DNA from 2 places in the Cytobacillus sp. Bva_UNVM-123 genome. Region 2 is predicted to be linked to the other one. Evidence: a T-box and tRNA genes for the amino acid it is inferred to sense, from the RefSeq annotation. Region 2 holds a T-box; the other holds one or more tRNA genes.
The links. A T-box is a leader RNA that pairs with one kind of tRNA and senses whether it is charged. The one in region 2 lies ahead of thrS (threonine--tRNA ligase), so its partner is inferred to be a tRNA-Thr.

Region 1 (9,906 bases), 1.7 Mb from region 2:
AGCGAAGGTTTTGAAACTAGATGACTCAAAACCGACTCCGGCTCATAAATTGGGGGACGGTAAAGATTATGTGCCCACGAATAAATGGGTTGCATTTGGTCACCATTTTGCGGCAATTGCTGCGGCGGGGCCGTTAGTTGGACCAATTTTAGCAGCACAATTCGGGTATTTACCTGGTTTGCTTTGGCTTTTAATTGGTGCTGTTATCGGAGGAGCCGTCCACGATTTGGTCGTTCTCTTTGCCTCTATGCGTAGAGATGGGAAATCATTATCAGAAGTTGCGAAAGAAGAGCTTGGTCCTGTTGCAGGGTTTTGTGCAGGCTTAGCAATGCTGTTCATTATTACGATAACAATGGCAGGATTGTCGCTCGTTGTATTAAGTGCACTAGAAAGAAATCCATGGGGCACCTTTGCAGTAGGTATTACCATTCCGATCGCAATGGGTGTTGGGTTGTATCATAAAAAGACCGGAAACTTAAAGATTGCGACAATTGTTGGCTTTTCTTTAATTATGCTCGCGATTTTATTAGGGCCAAATATTCAAGGTACAGCATTTGGCGACTTTTTAACTTTAGAAAAAAGCACTCTTGCACTTTTATTACCAATTTACGCTTTTTTTGCAGCAGCACTGCCAGTGTGGCTATTGCTAGCTCCTCGTGATTATTTAAGTACATTTATGAAGATCGGTGTATTCGTAGCGTTAATTATAGGGGTATTTATTGTAAATCCTTCTGTTCAGTTTCCAGCGTTTACAGAGTTCATTAATGGCGGTGGCCCAATTATTGCTGGCCCAGTCTGGCCATTCGTTTCCATTACAATCGCGTGTGGTGCCATTTCTGGTTTCCATGCATTTGTTGGATCAGGTACAACTCCGAAGCTAATTAATCGTTGGAGCGATGCAAAAGGGGTAGCTTTCGGAGCTATGCTTGTAGAGTGCTTAGTTGCAGTAATGGCATTAATTGCAGCGGTATCTCTTCAGCCAGGAGATTATTTTGCTATTAATTCAACGCCTGAGAAATTTGAAGCTTTAGGTATGGAAACCGTCAATTTAGCAAAGCTTAGCGAAGAAATTGGCATGGACCTTGAAGGAAGAACTGGTGGGGCAGTTACACTTGCAGTAGGAATGACATACATTTTTACCGAGATTCCAATTTTCGAAAAAATGGCATCGTATTTCTATCAATTTGTCATCCTCTTTGAGGCAGTCTTTATATTGACTGCGATAGATTCTGGAACAAGGGTTTCCCGTTATCTCATCCAGGATTTCTTGGGAGATTTTATAAAACCATTAAAACGAACAGATTCGATGGGTGCGAATATTGTTGCCAGTGCTTTAGCCTGCTTTGTTTGGGGATACCTTCTCTATTCGGGGGACATAAGCTCCGTCTGGGCATTATTTGGCGTATCCAATCAATTAATGGCTTCAATTGGACTCATCATCGGAGCGACGGTAGTACTAAAAATTGCGGATAAACGCTGGTACATGCTGACATGTCTAATCCCACTTGCTTATCTTTATGTGACTGTAAATGTAGCAGGTATTTGGATGGTTAGAAATGTTTACTTAAATGCAGACAGCGCTGGTTTCAACGTATTAAATGGAATTCTTTCAATTATCATGCTTGCACTTGGTGTAGTCATTATTGTAACGGCTATCATTAAATGGACGAATTTATGGAAGATTCCACAAGCAGAATTAGTGGAACGTTCAAAAGCTGAGGTAGCTTAAAAGATAAATATATATCTAAAAGAGAGTGAATATTTGGGTTCAATAAAAATGGGCATCTTGCATCGGGAAATCGACCGATAAGATGCCCATTTTTCTTATCAATTAGGAATGTTTAAGTTTGTTCATGTAAACCTTGAGTATCAGAGTACGAATTACTGAAGCTTTGCTGAAATCGATTTTAGAAAACTAAAGCCAGATAACGTAAGAGAAAGTTTTTTATGTTCGTAAAGAGTTTTCTGTATATAGATGGATAAATTGTCGATCATTAGCTCGTTAAATTGATGTAAGGTTTTTGGTCTGCCTGGTACAGCAACCACCTCTTGAACACTAGGAGCACAGCAAGAGCTTACCTCTAATATTTTTACGGTTAGTTGCCGGCCTTTTGATTCAATCCACATTTTTGATGCGGAATCCATTTCAACTTGCAATTTTCAGCACTCCTATCATCAATAGATTAATTACCACTATAGTATGTATATTCTAAAAATTCAATTGCCATCAATAAAAATAAGAGGGCAGTAAATAATAGAACAAACAGGTGATTTTTTATAAGAAGAAAAATAAACTTAAAAACATATTGACTAGAAATTAATAAGTTGGTATATTGTTAAAAGTCGCTGCTGACACGTTAAATATTTTTTAAAAAAGTGTTGACGTCAAATGCGAAAGATGATATATTAAGAAAGTCGCTTCTGGGCGATAGAGTAAACACAACTTACTAAAATTGATTGCAGATTGAATAGTTTCATTGCTCCTGCGCCGTAGATTACTCGAGGGTGTAACTCCTTAGCTCGTCGCAAGGCTGCACGAAGTAGATTCGAAGAAGGTTATTCATGATGTGATTGAAGTTAGTTGCCTTGTTCTTTGAAAACTGAACGAACAAAAACGTCAACGTTATTCTTTAGTCTTTTTTGAAAAGACAATTTATGAGCTAATCAACTCACTCTTTATCGCGTATTAACGCGCAGTAATATCCTTGCGGATAACTGCCCGTAAATACCCGATTGATTCGACTAACCATCTCGGGGAAAAACATCCCGCGAAGGAAGTCTCATCTTATTGGAGAGTTTGATCCTGGCTCAGGACGAACGCTGGCGGCGTGCCTAATACATGCAAGTCGAGCGAACTTTTGGGAGCTTGCTCCCAAAAGTTAGCGGCGGACGGGTGAGTAACACGTGGGCAACCTGCCTGTAAGACGGGGATAACTTCGGGAAACCGGAGCTAATACCGGATAACTCTTTTCCTCCCATGAGGAAAAGCTGAAAGATGGCTTTAGCTATCACTTACAGATGGGCCCGCGGCGCATTAGCTAGTTGGTGAGGTAACGGCTCACCAAGGCCACGATGCGTAGCCGACCTGAGAGGGTGATCGGCCACACTGGGACTGAGACACGGCCCAGACTCCTACGGGAGGCAGCAGTAGGGAATCTTCCGCAATGGACGAAAGTCTGACGGAGCAACGCCGCGTGAGTGATGAAGGTTTTCGGATCGTAAAACTCTGTTGTTAGGGAAGAACAAGTATCGGAGTAACTGCCGGTACCTTGACGGTACCTAACCAGAAAGCCACGGCTAACTACGTGCCAGCAGCCGCGGTAATACGTAGGTGGCAAGCGTTGTCCGGAATTATTGGGCGTAAAGCGCGCGCAGGTGGTTCCTTAAGTCTGATGTGAAAGCCCCCGGCTCAACCGGGGAGGGTCATTGGAAACTGGGGAACTTGAGTGCAGAAGAGGAAAGTGGAATTCCACGTGTAGCGGTGAAATGCGTAGAGATGTGGAGGAACACCAGTGGCGAAGGCGACTTTCTGGTCTGTAACTGACACTGAGGCGCGAAAGCGTGGGGAGCGAACAGGATTAGATACCCTGGTAGTCCACGCCGTAAACGATGAGTGCTAAGTGTTAGGGGGTTTCCGCCCCTTAGTGCTGCAGCAAACGCATTAAGCACTCCGCCTGGGGAGTACGGCCGCAAGGCTGAAACTCAAAGGAATTGACGGGGGCCCGCACAAGCGGTGGAGCATGTGGTTTAATTCGAAGCAACGCGAAGAACCTTACCAGGTCTTGACATCCTCTGTCAACCCTAGAGATAGGGCTTTCCCCTTCGGGGGACAGAGTGACAGGTGGTGCATGGTTGTCGTCAGCTCGTGTCGTGAGATGTTGGGTTAAGTCCCGCAACGAGCGCAACCCTTGATCTTAGTTGCCAGCATTCAGTTGGGCACTCTAAGGTGACTGCCGGTGACAAACCGGAGGAAGGTGGGGATGACGTCAAATCATCATGCCCCTTATGACCTGGGCTACACACGTGCTACAATGGATGGAACAAAGGGCTGCGAGACCGCGAGGTTAAGCCAATCCCATAAAACCATTCTCAGTTCGGATTGCAGGCTGCAACTCGCCTGCATGAAGCCGGAATCGCTAGTAATCGCGGATCAGCATGCCGCGGTGAATACGTTCCCGGGCCTTGTACACACCGCCCGTCACACCACGAGAGTTTGTAACACCCGAAGTCGGTGGGGTAACCTTTTGGAGCCAGCCGCCTAAGGTGGGACAGATGATTGGGGTGAAGTCGTAACAAGGTAGCCGTATCGGAAGGTGCGGCTGGATCACCTCCTTTCTAAGGAAAATGAAGTAGAAACTTCATAAAAAGACGTCATTTGTTCGTTCAGTTTTGAGAGAACAATCTCTCTTAATTATCTTGCGTAAGTAAGATGAAATAGCTGCTTAACTTTATATTGATTCGTGAATGTAAAGAGTATTTGCTCCTGCGCCACAGCCTATTCGAGGAAGTAATTCTTCAGCTCGTCGCAAGGCAGCACGAAGCTTTATCTAAGAAGCTTATTCACGATGTGATTGAAGTCAGTAGCCTCGTTCCTTGAAAACTAGATAATGAAAGAAGAAGAAAAACCGAGTAATCGCCATTTTAGTATTTCTCTCTATTATTTAATAGAGTAAAAACCAATCACGATAAAAATCGTGAGGGCAATGAGAAGCGAACAGGTCGAGGAAGCGACAGAACGAGCACCGGAACGTACGTAGTTTGTACGTGAGGAGCACAGTGACGGAGCTGACGAAGAGATGTGAAGCTTATCATTGACCGAACAAGGTTAAGTTAGAAAGGGCGCACGGTGAATGCCTAGGCACTAGGAGCCGATGAAGGACGGGACTAACACCGATATGCTTCGGGGAGCTGTAAGTAAGCTTTGATCCGGAGATTTCCGAATGGGGGAACCCGCTGTTCGTAATGGAACAGTATCTTTACCTGAATACATAGGGTAGAGAAGGCAGACCCGGGGAACTGAAACATCTAAGTACCCGGAGGAAGAGAAAGCAAACGCGATTCCCTGAGTAGCGGCGAGCGAAACGGGATTAGCCCAAACCAAGAGGCTTGCCTCTTGGGGTTGTAGGACACTCTACACGGAGTTACAAAGGAATGAGGTAAATGAACAGGTCTGGAAAGGCCGGCCAGAGAAGGTAAAAGCCCTGTAGTTGAAACTTCGTTCCCTCCAGAGTGGATCCTGAGTACGGCGGGACACGTGAAATCCCGTCGGAAGCAGGGAGGACCATCTCCCAAGGCTAAATACTCCCTAGTGACCGATAGTGAACCAGTACCGTGAGGGAAAGGTGAAAAGCACCCCGGAAGGGGAGTGAAATAGTTCCTGAAACCGTGTGCCTACAAGTAGTCAGAGCCCATTAACGGGTGATGGCGTGCCTTTTGTAGAATGAACCGGCGAGTTACGATTACATGCGAGGTTAAGTTGAGAAGACGGAGCCGCAGCGAAAGCGAGTCTGAATAGGGCGAATGTAGTATGTGGTCGTAGACCCGAAACCAGGTGACCTACCCATGTCCAGGTTGAAGTCCAGGTAACACTGGATGGAGGACCGAACCCACGCACGTTGAAAAGTGCGGGGATGAGGTGTGGGTAGCGGAGAAATTCCAATCGAACTTGGAGATAGCTGGTTCTCTCCGAAATAGCTTTAGGGCTAGCCTCATGTAGTAAGAGTCTTGGAGGTAGAGCACTGTTTGGACTAGGGGCCCCCATCGGGTTACCGAATTCAGACAAACTCCGAATGCCAAAGACTTATCCATGGGAGTCAGACTGCGAGTGATAAGATCCGTAGTCAAGAGGGAAACAGCCCAGACCACCAGTTAAGGTCCCAAAGTATACGTTAAGTGGAAAAGGATGTGGAGTTGCTTAGACAACCAGGATGTTGGCTTAGAAGCAGCCACCATTTAAAGAGTGCGTAATAGCTCACTGGTCGAGTGACTCTGCGCCGAAAATGTACCGGGGCTAAACGTATCACCGAAACTGTGGATGGACACCGTATGGTGTCCGTGGTAGGAGAGCGTTCTAAGGGCGTTGAAGCTAGACCGTAAGGACTAGTGGAGCGCTTAGAAGTGAGAATGCCGGTATGAGTAGCGAAAGATGGGTGAGAATCCCATCCACCGAATGCCTAAGGTTTCCTGAGGAAGGCTCGTCCGCTCAGGGTTAGTCGGGACCTAAGCCGAGGCTGAAAAGCGTAGGCGATGGACAACAGGTTGATATTCCTGTACCACCAAATTACCGTTTGAGCAATGGGGGGACGCAGGAGGATAGGGTAAGCGCGCTGCTGGAATAGCGCGTCCAAGCAGTTAGGCTGATAATGAGGCAAATCCCATTATCGTGAAGGCTGAGCTGTGACGGCGAGGGAAATAGAGTACCGAAGTTCCTGAATCCACACTGCCAAGAAAAGCCTCTAGCGAGGTAACAGGTGCCCGTACCGCAAACCGACACAGGTAGGCGAGGAGAGAATCCTAAGGTGAGCGAGAGAACTCTCGTTAAGGAACTCGGCAAAATCACCCCGTAACTTCGGGAGAAGGGGTGCTCATTTGGGTGAATAGCCCGGATGAGCCGCAGTGAATAGGCCCAGGCGACTGTTTAGCAAAAACACAGGTCTCTGCGAAGCCGCAAGGCGAAGTATAGGGGCTGACGCCTGCCCGGTGCTGGAAGGTTAAGAGGAGGGGTTAGCGTAAGCGAAGCTCTGAATTGAAGCCCCAGTAAACGGCGGCCGTAACTATAACGGTCCTAAGGTAGCGAAATTCCTTGTCGGGTAAGTTCCGACCCGCACGAAAGGCGTAACGATCTGGGCACTGTCTCAACGAGAGACTCGGTGAAATTATAGTACCTGTGAAGATGCAGGTTACCCGCGACAGGACGGAAAGACCCCGTGGAGCTTTACTGTAGCCTGATATTGAATTTCGGTACAGCTTGTACAGGATAGGTAGGAGCCTAGGAAGCCGGAGCGCCAGCTTCGGTGGAGGCATCGGTGGGATACTACCCTGGCTGTATTGAAATTCTAACCCGCGCCCCTTATCGGGGCGGGAGACAGTGTCAGGTGGGCAGTTTGACTGGGGCGGTCGCCTCCTAAAGAGTAACGGAGGCGCCCAAAGGTTCCCTCAGAATGGTTGGAAATCATTCGTAGAGTGTAAAGGCACAAGGGAGCTTGACTGCGAGACCTACAAGTCGAGCAGGGACGAAAGTCGGGCTTAGTGATCCGGTGGTTCCGCATGGAAGGGCCATCGCTCAACGGATAAAAGCTACCCCGGGGATAACAGGCTTATCTCCCCCAAGAGTCCACATCGACGGGGAGGTTTGGCACCTCGATGTCGGCTCATCGCATCCTGGGGCTGTAGTCGGTCCCAAGGGTTGGGCTGTTCGCCCATTAAAGCGGTACGCGAGCTGGGTTCAGAACGTCGTGAGACAGTTCGGTCCCTATCCGTCGTGGGCGCAGGAAATTTGAGAGGAGCTGTCCTTAGTACGAGAGGACCGGGATGGACGCACCGCTGGTGTACCAGTTGTCTTGCCAAAGGCATAGCTGGGTAGCTATGTGCGGACGGGATAAGTGCTGAAAGCATCTAAGCATGAAGCCCCCCTCGAGATGAGATTTCCCATAGCGCAAGCTAGTAAGACCCCTGAAAGATGATCAGGTTGATAGGTTTGAGGTGGAAGCGTGGTGACACGTGGAGCTGACAAATACTAATCGGTCGAGGACTTAACCAAAATAATTATGATTACTCTATTTCTTCTTCTTATTATCTAGTTTTGAGGGAATGAAACCTCAACATAATTTGTTTATTAATAAATTATGCAATACATAGCACATTGAATGTTTGCTCCTGCGCCGCAGCATAATTGGAGAAGTAACTCCTCAGCTCGTCGCAAGCCAGCAAGGAAGATGATTCAATGATGTAGGCTTAGTGGCGATAGCGAGAAGGTCACACCCGTTCCCATCCCGAACACGGAAGTTAAGCTTCTCAGCGCCGATGGTAGTTGGGGGCTCTCCCCCTGTGAGAGTAGGACGCCGCTAAGCTTTTATTATTCCGCAGTAGCTCAGTGGTAGAGCATTCGGCTGTTAACCGAACGGTCGTAGGTTCGAATCCTACCTGCGGAGCCATTTTTTCGGTTTTATCTATATGAGCAGGTAGTTTTTATGCTTCCATAGCTCAGCAGGTAGAGCACTTCCATGGTAAGGAAGAGGTCAGCGGTTCGAGCCCGCTTGGAAGCTTACCATAATATTTATAAATGGCCCCTTGGTCAAGCGGTTAAGACACCGCCCTTTCACGGCGGTAACACGGGTTCGAATCCCGTAGGGGTCACCATTTTTGGAAGGCATGCTAAGTGTGCGACATCCTGTCGCAGCGCATACACTAGCACGTTCTGTGCTTCGGAGGATTAGCTCAGCTGGGAGAGCATCTGCCTTACAAGCAGAGGGTCGGCGGTTCGATCCCGTCATCCTCCATTATTGTTTCAGCAGTATTAAAATAGGAAGTACATAATTTATATGCCGGCCTAGCTCAATTGGTAGAGCAACTGACTTGTAATCAGTAGGTTGGGGGTTCAAGTCCTCTGGCCGGCACTGTTCTTTATGCGGTGGGGTAGCGAAGTGGCTAAACGCGGCGGACTGTAAATCCGCTCCCTTTGGGTTCGGCGGTTCGAATCCGTCCCCCACCACCATTTTTTTTAATAAAAACATAAAAAATGGACAAGTTATAATTAGTCCTTTTTATTTTGTAGTTGATTTTTTAGTATCTTACATATTGGGCTATAGCCAAGCGGTAAGGCATCGCACTTTGACTGCGACATGCGTTGGTTCGAATCCAGCTAGCCCAGCCATTTTTTTTTTGCAATTTGCAACAAACACAATTTAGGAAACTATACTTAATACGAGCCATTAGCTCAGTTGGTAGAGGATTTTAAAGGATTACAGCTACGAAGCAAATCTTCCGTGAATGGTAAGTTTTTAAAATCTGCAACAAATCACGCAGGGATTTGGCGCATATTTATCACTGCAAATAAATTTTAGGAAACTATATTTAATACGAGCCATTAGCTCAGTTGGTAGAGCATCTGACTTTTAATCAGAGGGTCGCAGGTTCGAATCCTGCATGGCTCACTTCTATTAGGAAGAAAAGAGGGTGGGGAGAGAAAAACATTTGTTTTTCTCTCCCCACCTTTTGTTTTGGTTAGTAAGAAAGTGTAAAGCAAAATTAAATTCAAATCATATGACTGCTCATGACATTGCATAAGATAAGGAGAAACAAGCTGCCTTATTGCAAAGGTAAATTATGCTAGAAACGTATATATATACACGTTTTTGTTGAGTTGAGTCATTTCTTTATTTAGGGTTAAAATATTAGAAAGTAACAGCGGTTGAAGGGAGTTTTTTTCATGAAGAAGTTGGCCATTATCGGGATGCCTATGGATTTAGGGCAAACGAGGCGCGGTGTTGATATGGGGCCAAGTGCTATCCGTTATGCAGGGGTAAACGAGCGTCTGAAGAAACTATTTGATGATGTGCAAGATTATGGAGATATTCCGATTGGTAGACCTGAAGTTGAAATTGATACCGAATCTAATTTGAGAAACTTACATTTGATTGCTGAAAAAACAGAGCTTCTAGCGATAAAAGTCGATAAAGCGATTAAAGCAAACTCATTTCCTCTCGTTTTTGGCGGGGATCATAGTATTGCGATTGGAACATTGGCAGGAGTAGCTAAGCATTATCAAAACTTAGGTGTGATCTGGTATGATGCCCATGGTGATTTAAATACGGCTGAAACATCCCCAACAGGCAATATACATGGGATGCCCCTAGCAGTAAACCTAGGTATAGGCCACCCGTTATTAACGAATGTCGGTGGGTATGC
Region 2 (9,906 bases):
ACCAATTGATCAATATGTTGTGAACGCCAGTGGGCTTCTGCATGATTATGATCGGAAGGTGTTAACTTTTTTATATCAGCCTTTAATTGGCTCTGCTTGTTTCAGTTTGTATATGACATTATGGGCTGAATTAGAGGAGAATCGCTTATGGTCAACAGCTAACTCCCATCATAGTTTAATGAACTTTATGGAGATGGGATTAAATAAAGTTTATGATGCGCGGATGAAGTTGGAAGGGATAGGATTATTAAAAGTTTACGAAAAAAAAACAGAACATTCCCGGACCTTTATATATGAATTAATTCCACCTTTAACACCAGAGCAGTTTTTTTTAGACGGTATGCTTAATATTTACTTATATCGAAAAATCGGCAAAAATCAATATTTACGATTAAAACGGTTTTTCAGTGAAGAAAAAGTTGAGTGTAAGGAAGACTATCAAGAAGTGACAAAACAATTCCAAGATGTATTTTCGTCAAGTCATTTAGAGTCACTTACATATAACGCTGAAACGAGCGAAATGCTGCAATTAGATGATGAGCAAGTATTTATTGGAAGGCAAGAACCTGAGAGCATTCAAATTACGAATGAGCATTTTAATTTTGACCTTTTGGAAGCGGGCTTGAATGAATCACTCGTTCCGAAAAAGGCATTAACGAAAAAAGTGAAAAATGCCATTAGTAATTTAGCGTTTTTATATGGAATTGACGTTATTCAAATGAAAAACATTGTCATAAGCGCCATTACGGAAGAAAGTGAAATTAACGTTGAAGATTTAAGAAAGTCGGCAAGGGATTGGTATCAGTTTCAATACAATGACAAGCTGCCATCACTTGTTGACCACACACAACCAATGATTCATCAGACACAAAAGGATGAACCAAAGACCAAAGAGGAAGAACTACTTCGATATGTTGAAACGACATCCCCTCGTCAATTTCTTAAAGATATATCTGGGGGGGCAGAACCTTCGAAAGCAGATTTACAAATTGTTGAGGATGTCATGTTCCAGCAAAAGCTACTACCTGGCGTTATAAATGTTCTTTTGCAATATGTTATGCTTAAATCTGATATGAAGCTGACGAAAAGCTATGTAGAAAAGATTGCAAGCCATTGGGCAAGAAAAAAAATAAAAACAGCTAAGGAAGCATTTGAATTAGCGAAAAGTGAGCATAGGCAATATACGGAATGGGCTGATGGGAAGAAAAAAACGACTGCTAATTCTGGCAAAAAGAAAGTCATCCGTACGGAAATGCTTCCAGATTGGTTTGATAAAACAGATGACGAAAGCCATTTACAAAAGCAAAATGAAAGTAAAGAAGAACAAGAATTAAAACAACGTGAGCTAGAGGAAATTTTGAAGAAAATGCGTTCAGGGGGGTGACTGACAGATGGAAAAAATTAATGAAACATTAAAACGACTTTCAGGAAATGAAAGCTTCCGAAAAAGATATGAAGAACAGAAAAGAGAAACATTGAGTCATCCAGATGTATTGACATTCTTAAAAAGCCACGAGGATGAATTAACACAAGATATGATCGATAAAGGTTTGATGAAGCTATATGAGTTTTCTAATCAAAGTAAAGAATGTAATAAATGTTCGAGCTTAGAAGGCTGTGTTAATTTTATGAAAGGATATCATCCTGAGTTGGTGATTCAGCGTGGTACGATTAATATTCATTATGATAAATGCCCGCGGAAGATCATATACGATGAAAAAAGAAAAAATGAAAAGCTTATTCAAAGCATGTATGTCCCAAGGGACATTCTTGAGGCATCCTTTAACTCAATTTACACAGATGGCGAACGAATAGATGCAACGAAAAAGGCTGCTTCCTTTATTATGAACTATGAACAAGGTTCAAGGCAGAAGGGCATTTATTTTCATGGAAAATTTGGCGTTGGTAAATCGTATTTTTTAGGAGCAATTGCGAATGAATTAGCTAGTAAACAAGTTTCATCAATGATTGTTTATGTCCCAGAACTATTAAGAGAATTAAAGAGCTCAATAGCTGATTCAACTTTAAATGAAAAAATTGAGAAGATAAAAAAAGTTCCTGTCTTAATGTTTGATGATATCGGAGCGGAAACGATGTCTAGTTGGACGAGAGATGAGGTATTAGGTCCAATTCTTCAATTCCGAATGCTTGAAAGTCTTCCGACGTTTTTTACTTCCAATTTTGATTTTAAAGAATTAGAACATCATTTATCCTATAGTCAGCGTGGCGAAGAAGAAAAAGTAAAGGCACGCAGGATTATGGAAAGAATAAAATATTTAGCAGAGCCAGTACTTGTGGAAGGGCCTAATCGCAGAAATTAACGATCGTTTAGTCCAAGAATTGCTATGCAGGTGCTTCTGCTTTTCTAATAATAATTGAGTTTACATCTTTGAATTTAGATGAATGTCTAGCTCCAGCACCTAGCGCCTAGTGGACTTCCCTCCCTCTCCCTACGATAAGTCAACATCGACTCGCATACTCGTCGTGTTTCCTTTATCTCAGTCGAGGTCAGTCCAGTCCATACGTCGCTAAGCAGGTGCTTCTGCTTTTCTTAGTCTACTTTGTCCAAATTCCCCATATATATTAAAAGTAAAGATCTTTTAAAAGGGGGGATTTGGTTGATCGAAATCATTTTCCGAAAAAGTGAAGATGCTCAAGATTTGTATCGCCATCTTCAATTTTATTTAGCTTCTTCCGTAGTATCCAATCAAAAAATTCTTCAAATTGAAGATCATCATATAGTGAAAATCATGATCGAGCCGAAGATGAAAAATTTGTTTGAGCAAGTAAAAAAAGTCTTTTTTCAATTTATTGTCAAGCATAAACAAGATGATTGGTTTCGGAGGATTATGGCTGAGTATTATTATCACGATGAAGAAGAGCAGCAGCAAATTTTAGAAATCATCCACTCGATTTTAGAGGGAAGTCGGGTTGAACTAGCTTCATTTGTAAGTGATCTTGAATTTGAAAAAAATATGAAAAATGCCATCAGTCAAATTTTTCAAGAAAACATTGCCTTTTCCTTCGATTCCTTTGTGAAATTTCGGATGCGACCGCTTTTTGAGCAGATGGCAAAATATGTGGAGATTTCTATCGATGAGTATAAGATGGAACAGGAATATCAAATATTTATTCAAACATTACGAGAGTTTTTAAAGGGACGATCTGCAAAATTAAATGTGATTCATTTACTGATTGATGAAGGCATTCATTTTTTTGATGAGTTATTTTACGAAATAAAGCGACCTGAATTATTACGTATGATTGATCGGAAGCTTTTGTTTAATCACCCAGTGTATATAGATTCCGTTACAATCGCTCCCTTGCTTTCTATTGCACCAAAAGTTATTCATCTTTATACAGATGATATGGAACAGCCGCTTGTCAGAACGATTCGCAATATTTTTGAAGAGAGGCTGATGATGGTCCCTATTTCTTGCTTCTATGGCAATAAACAATTAGTTTCATTCCCAGCCGATGAGAAAATATAAAGGGGCTCTTGCAATTCCGAAAATAACGAACTATAATACAGTACATAATATTATTTTGCGATCACTAGTAAAAAGTTATGATGAGGATAACAGTATTCTAAAACGGTTTATAGAGAGGGAAGGCAAGGCTGGAAACTTCCTAACACGATTGAATGCTTACCACCTCTGAACTTCAACTCTAAAATTTGAACATGAATGATGTGAATGAGATTCGCCGATAATCCGAGAGAGCAGACGAAGAGATTCGCCGCTTATCATTCGTCAAAGAGTATGAGTTGACGGTTACAAGCCGTTAAAATGCTACAAGTCATTTTTCATATGAAGAAAAATGAGAAGTAGGGTGGAACCACGTGTTAATGATAACTCGTCCCTTTTTTAGGGACGGGTTTTTTTATTTGTCTTTATAAATTAAGGAGGAAAGAGCATGTCAGAATTAATTAAAGTTTCGTTTCCAGATGGTGCTGTTAAGGAGTTTCCTAAAGGAACGACAACAGAGGAAGTTGCAGGGTCGATCAGTCCTGGATTAAAGAAAAAGGCAATTGCAGGTAAATTAAATGGTCAAATGTATGATCTGCGCCGTCCAATTGAAGAAGATGGTGCGATTGAAATTATCACACAGGATAGTGCTGAAGCATTAGAAATATTACGTCATAGCAGTGCACATTTAATGGCTCAAGCGATTAAACGCTTATATAAAAATGTTAAGCTTGGCGTCGGACCTGTCATTGAAGGTGGATTTTACTATGACATCGATCTAGAAGAGTCCTTAACTCCAGAGGATTTACCGCTTATTGAAAAAGAAATGAAGAAAATAATAAATGAAAACATTGAGATTGTTCGTAAGGAAGTCAGCCGAGAAGAAGCTGTTCAGCTTTTTAAGAAAATAGACGATGAATACAAGCTTGAGCTAATTGAAGCAATTCCAGCAGATGAGACAGTCACTCTATATGAGCAAGGGGATTTTGTTGATCTTTGCCGTGGCGTTCATGTTCCATCAACAGGTAAGCTGAAAGAATTTAAGCTATTAAGCATTGCTGGTGCATACTGGCGTGGCAATAGCGACAATAAAATGCTTCAACGTATTTATGGTACCGCCTTCTTCAAGAAAGAAGATTTAGAAGAGCATCTTCGGTTATTAGAGGAAGCAAAAGAGCGTGATCATCGTAAAATTGGGAAAGAGTTAAGCCTATTCACAAGCTCTCAATTAGTTGGACAAGGCTTGCCTTTATGGCTTCCAAAAGGTGCGACAATCCGTCGAATTATTGAGCGTTACATTATCGATAAAGAAGTAAGCTTAGGCTATGATCATGTATATACTCCTGTTATGGGGAGTGTTGACCTTTATAAAACTTCAGGACACTGGGCGCACTACCAAGAGGATATGTTCCCAGTAATGGATATGGATAACGAACAGCTTGTCTTACGTCCAATGAACTGTCCTCACCATATGATGGTGTATAAAAGCAGTATGCATAGCTATCGAGAGCTGCCAATTCGTATTGCTGAGCTTGGAACGATGCATAGATATGAAATGTCAGGTGCGCTATCAGGATTACAGCGTGTTCGGGGGATGACTTTGAATGACGCACATATATTTGTTCGCCCAGATCAAATTAAAGAAGAATTTAAACGTGTCGTTAATTTAGTTCTTGCTGTATACAAAGATTTTGATCTTAATGATTATACTTTCCGTCTTTCTTATCGTGATCCCGCTGATACGGAGAAATATTATGATGATGATGTAATGTGGGAAAAGGCTCAATCCATGTTAAAAGAAGCAATGGATGAACTTGGTCTTGACTATTTCGAAGCAGAAGGGGAAGCAGCATTCTACGGTCCAAAGTTAGATGTACAAGTAAAAACAGCTTTAGGAAAAGATGAGACATTATCAACTGTTCAGCTCGACTTCTTATTGCCTGAGCGCTTTGATTTATCCTATGTTGGTGAAGATGGCAAGCCACATCGTCCTGTTGTTATTCACCGTGGCGTTGTTTCAACAATGGAACGCTTCGTTGCTTTCTTAGTTGAAGAATATAAGGGGGCGTTCCCAACTTGGCTTGCACCTGTTCAAGTTCAAGTCATTCCAGTTTCACCAGATGTGCATTATGATTATGCAGAACAAGTGCAAGATATGCTAAAAGCAGCAGGTTTTCGAGTGGAGCTTGATTCCCGCAATGAAAAAATCGGCTACAAAATTCGAGAAGCTCAAATGCAAAAAATCCCTTATATGCTTGTAGTCGGGGATAATGAAGTAGCAGAAAAAGCAGTCAACGTTCGTAAATATGGTGAACAAAAATCAGAAACTGTATCTTTTGACCAATTTATTGAGTCATTGAAGGATGAAGTGAAATTTTAAAGAGAGACAAGCTTTGGCGAAAATTACTTGCATAATTCCGATTCTTTTGTTACAATTTTTTTCGTTGAATAAAAAAAGTTCGTTTGACATGAAAACATCTTTTGTGGTATAGTAGCTAAGGTAATTGAATACAAATTGAGGAAAGAAGAAGCACCCGCTTCTCACCTGATTGACGCATAAGCAGTTGGCAGGTTTTACGTGAACATTTTCTGTTTAATTTTGTCCGTAAAGTGTGGGTGTTTATCATCCACACTTTTTTATATGGTTAAAATGTCTGCTCACATCTTGTCTAGTTGTGCAGAAATGTTATGTATACTTGCGAACAGCTTTTAATCTGGTGCAACCAAATATTGTGTTCGCATTTTAAACCTTGGAGGTGTCTAACTATTAGCAAAGATATGTTGTTAAACGAGGGTATCCGCGCTCGAGAACTTCGTCTTATTGACCAAAATGGCGAGCAATTAGGAATTAAATCCAAAAATGAAGCATTGGAAATTGCTTCACGAGTAAATCTTGATGTTGTTCTAGTCGCACCAAATGCAAAACCGCCTGTAGCCCGGATAATGGATTATGGAAAGTTTAAGTTTGAGCAGCAGAAAAAAGAAAAAGAAGCTCGTAAAAACCAGAAGATTATTAGTATTAAAGAAGTTCGTCTTAGTCCAACAATTGATGAGCATGATTTTAATACAAAACTTCGCAATGCTCTTAAATTCCTTGAAAAAGGGGATAAAGTAAAAGCATCCATCCGATTCAAAGGACGTGCCATTACTCATAAAGAAATCGGTCAACGTGTTTTAGTTCGTTTTGCCGAGGCTTGTAATGAAGTAGCGACTGTAGAATCTTATCCAAAAATGGATGGTCGAAGCATGTTTATGGTGCTAGCACCAAAAAATGAAAAGTAAGAGGAGGATTTCCAAATGCCAAAAATGAAAACTCACCGCGGCGCTGCTAAGCGTTTCAAAAGAACAGGTTCTGGAAAACTTAAGCGTTCACACGCATATAGAAGTCATATGTTCGCAAATAAAACTCAAAAGCAAAAGCGTAAACTTCGCAAAGGAACTCTTGTTTCTTCAGGCGATTACAAACGTATCCGTTTCTTATTAGTAAATGTTAAGTAATATCCGATATTAGGAGGGAAATCATATGCCACGTGTAAAAGGCGGTACAGTTACTCGCAAACGTCGTAAAAAAGTTCTTAAATTAGCTAAAGGTTATTTCGGTTCAAAACATACATTATATAAAGTTGCTAACCAACAAGTAATGAAATCATTAATGTATGCTTACCGCGACCGTCGCCAGAAAAAACGCGACTTCCGCAAACTTTGGGTTACTCGTATTAACGCAGCAGCTCGTATGAACGGTCTTTCTTACAGCCGTTTAATGCACGGATTAAAGCTTGCTGGTATCGAAGTAAACCGCAAAATGCTTTCTGAATTAGCTATTGCTGACGAAAAAGCATTCGCAGAATTAGCATCAGTTGCAAAACAAAACTTAAGCAAGTAATAAGAAAAGCTGAAGCCATTCTCATTTTTGAGGATGGCTTTCTGTTATTTTGGCTCTGTTAAAGAAAAATATTGATTCTTGCATATGTTGATTGGAGCGGAAGGTGCGAGACTCCTGCGGGAGGAAGGGACAAGGGAAACCCCGCAGGTGCGATAGCGCCGAGGAGGCTCCCGGACCGCCCGCGGAAAGCGAGCAGCCTGGAGCGGAAATCAACAAACATGTTTAACAGCGCTTTTTTTTGAAATAATTGATTTGTTTTTTACTATTTAGTACTTTTAAATTAAATACTAGTAGATTATTAATATATCTTAACGAACAAATTAAAAATAAAGATCACGAAAGGATACAAATATGCTCACAGCGCTTATGACTTTGTTCATTGTGATGAACCTTGTAGGATTTTATATCATGAAAGTGGATAAGAAGAAAGCGGTTAAGCACCAATATCGTATAAGTGAAGGTACTCTTTGGCTTGTAGCAGTATTATTTGGTGCAGTTGGAATGACATTTGGGATGAAAGTGTTTAGGCACAAAACAAAACATCTTCAATTCAAAATCGGTCTTCCATTTCTTTCGCTACTTGAAGTTGGTCTTTTGCTTTATGCTATAAATCTTTTGTCATAACCTTTCACATATGCCAATAAGCTGTAAAAGACAACAAGGAAATTCAGCTAGAGAGGTGGGCCATGAAAGACGAATTATCATTATTGTTTGTGATGGTTGAAACAGCTGGAATTTTAGCCCCAATAGCCTTTATTTTCTTTCATATTTTAAGACAATTTATGTTTATTCCGGTTTCACTCGTTTGTTTTACAGGAGGAATTCTTTTTGGCAGTTTCTTTGGGAGTCTTTTTTCGATTATTGGATTAATGCTCAGCAGTATTCTTTTTTATTTTCTCATTAAAAGAATGCCCAAAACGCATATAAAGCTTTCGAATTTAAGAAAGCGTTTATTTGGAGAGTATCGGAACTTTAGTGTAGGGCAAGTGGCTGTACTTCGATTAATTCCCTTTATTCATTATCATTTATTGAATTTTTGTTTAATGGAGCGGAATGAAAATTTCCAACAATATGTTAAAAATTCATGGTTAACCAATTTACCATTGGCTATTTTTTATACAGTATTTGGGGAATATATTAGTAGATTCACACCATCTATGATAATCCTCATATTATTTTCATTTTCAATTCTTGCTTTCATACTAAGAGAAAAAGTAATTGTTATAAAATGGAGAGAATTCTTTAAGGAAGTATAAAAAATAGTCGCTCAACAGTTCGAATCTGTTGAGCGACATTTCATTTAAATAGGGGGAGAGCAAGCCTTTATTTTTTGAAGTCCCCTTCACTAAACGGAGTTTCTGGTTTATTGCTTTTTTCCATAAACTCCTTAATTGGACTTTTCCAATCAATTTTTGCATTTGGATAGCTTTCTTGTATTTTTCTTTCGATAAACTGTAAATCTTCTCGTACCATTCCCTTTAATGAAGCAATGTCGTGAGGCCAAACAAAGATGGAGATAACCTCAAAGGCATTTTGGGTTGTTCCTAAATATTTTTCCCCTTCGAATAAAACCCCTTTATAGGTGATCATAAAATTTTTGCGGACATTATTTTGGTCATCTAAAAAAAAGTATCGCTTCTGCTCATGGGCAAGCTCAAGCTTGCGCTTTGGATTCAATAAGTATTTAATAACACTGTATATGAGAAAGATAATGAGTGCAAATAGCAGAAAGCGTATTAACCACATCATAAAAAAGCCCTCCAATGTATTTTCCTTAACATACGGATGAAAAATAAAAAAGTTTCAACTTTTTTTCATTTTGATATAATTTTTTTATAACTTTTTTTAAAAAACGGTAGGGAATATGTGAGGAGAATGAAAATGAATGTTCAAAAATTATTTGCCATGCAAAAAGGTTTGGATGAGCATATTGAAACAAAACATAGATTACTGGAGGAAGACTTATTCGAACGTAAAGTGCTGGCACTGCTTGTTGAATTGGGGGAATTAGCAAATGAAACGAGATGCTTCAAATTTTGGAGTTTAAAGCCATCTTCACCACAGCAAGTAGTACTAGAAGAATATGTAGATGGTATTCATTTTATTTTATCTCTAGGGATTGAGTGTGGATTTGAACAGGAATTAAATGAATCCATAGTTGTAAAAAATAAAGAATCTCTTAATGAGCAGTTTTTAGTCGTTTTTGAACTGATTAGAAAATTCAGAGCTAGCAAATCTATAGCTGATTACAACCAGTTATTTCAGGCGTATATCCATCTAGGAAAGCTATTAGGCTTCAATGAAAGGGAAACGGAAAAGGCATATGTGGATAAAAATGAAGTTAATTATGAGAGACAAAAGCAAGGTTATTAATTAAAGTGGTTATCACACGGTTGAAGGTCGAAGCTTTTGGTCGTGTGATAACAAACTTTGTGAAATTCTATTTGTACCTGCCATTTTTCAATGAAAAACTTGATAAAACATTTGTGTGATTAATAAGAAAATAACTGAAATGAGTAATATTCTAGCTGTTTTTATCGGAATTTTCGGTAAAAC

Region 1: it encodes a tRNA-Thr, which carries the amino acid that the T-box ahead of thrS (threonine--tRNA ligase) is inferred to sense. The anticodon was not compared.

Annotation. Positions count from the first base shown of each region.
Region 1 is NZ_CM177772.1:194,265-204,170, forward strand. It holds gene KDN24_RS01065 (carbon starvation CstA family protein) at 1-1,729, shown strand, start outside; gene KDN24_RS01070 (CC/Se motif family (seleno)protein) at 1,882-2,157, opposite strand; rRNA gene KDN24_RS01075 (16S ribosomal RNA) at 2,786-4,335, shown strand; rRNA gene KDN24_RS01080 (23S ribosomal RNA) at 4,824-7,759, shown strand; rRNA gene rrf (5S ribosomal RNA) at 7,953-8,069, shown strand; tRNA gene KDN24_RS01090 (tRNA-Asn) at 8,079-8,153, shown strand; tRNA gene KDN24_RS01095 (tRNA-Thr) at 8,192-8,264, shown strand; tRNA gene KDN24_RS01100 (tRNA-Glu) at 8,284-8,358, shown strand; tRNA gene KDN24_RS01105 (tRNA-Val) at 8,426-8,498, shown strand; tRNA gene KDN24_RS01110 (tRNA-Thr) at 8,543-8,615, shown strand; tRNA gene KDN24_RS01115 (tRNA-Tyr) at 8,629-8,713, shown strand; tRNA gene KDN24_RS01120 (tRNA-Gln) at 8,798-8,872, shown strand; tRNA gene KDN24_RS01125 (tRNA-Lys) at 9,080-9,152, shown strand; gene rocF (arginase) at 9,428-9,906, shown strand, end outside.
Region 2 is NZ_CM177772.1:3,690,734-3,700,639, reverse strand. It holds gene KDN24_RS18945 (replication initiation and membrane attachment family protein) at 1-1,384, shown strand, start outside; gene dnaI (primosomal protein DnaI) at 1,392-2,321, shown strand; gene ytxC (putative sporulation protein YtxC) at 2,619-3,491, shown strand; T-box leader at 3,560-3,866, shown strand; gene thrS (threonine--tRNA ligase) at 3,916-5,847, shown strand; ribosomal protein L20 leader region at 5,984-6,112, shown strand; gene infC (translation initiation factor IF-3) at 6,246-6,749, shown strand; gene rpmI (50S ribosomal protein L35) at 6,765-6,965, shown strand; gene rplT (50S ribosomal protein L20) at 6,991-7,350, shown strand; gene KDN24_RS18910 (DUF1294 domain-containing protein) at 7,759-7,974, shown strand; gene KDN24_RS18905 (TVP38/TMEM64 family protein) at 8,037-8,606, shown strand; gene KDN24_RS18900 (sigma-w pathway protein ysdB) at 8,674-9,099, opposite strand; gene KDN24_RS18895 (dUTP diphosphatase) at 9,232-9,723, shown strand; gene KDN24_RS18890 (sulfite exporter TauE/SafE family protein) at 9,811-9,906, opposite strand, start outside.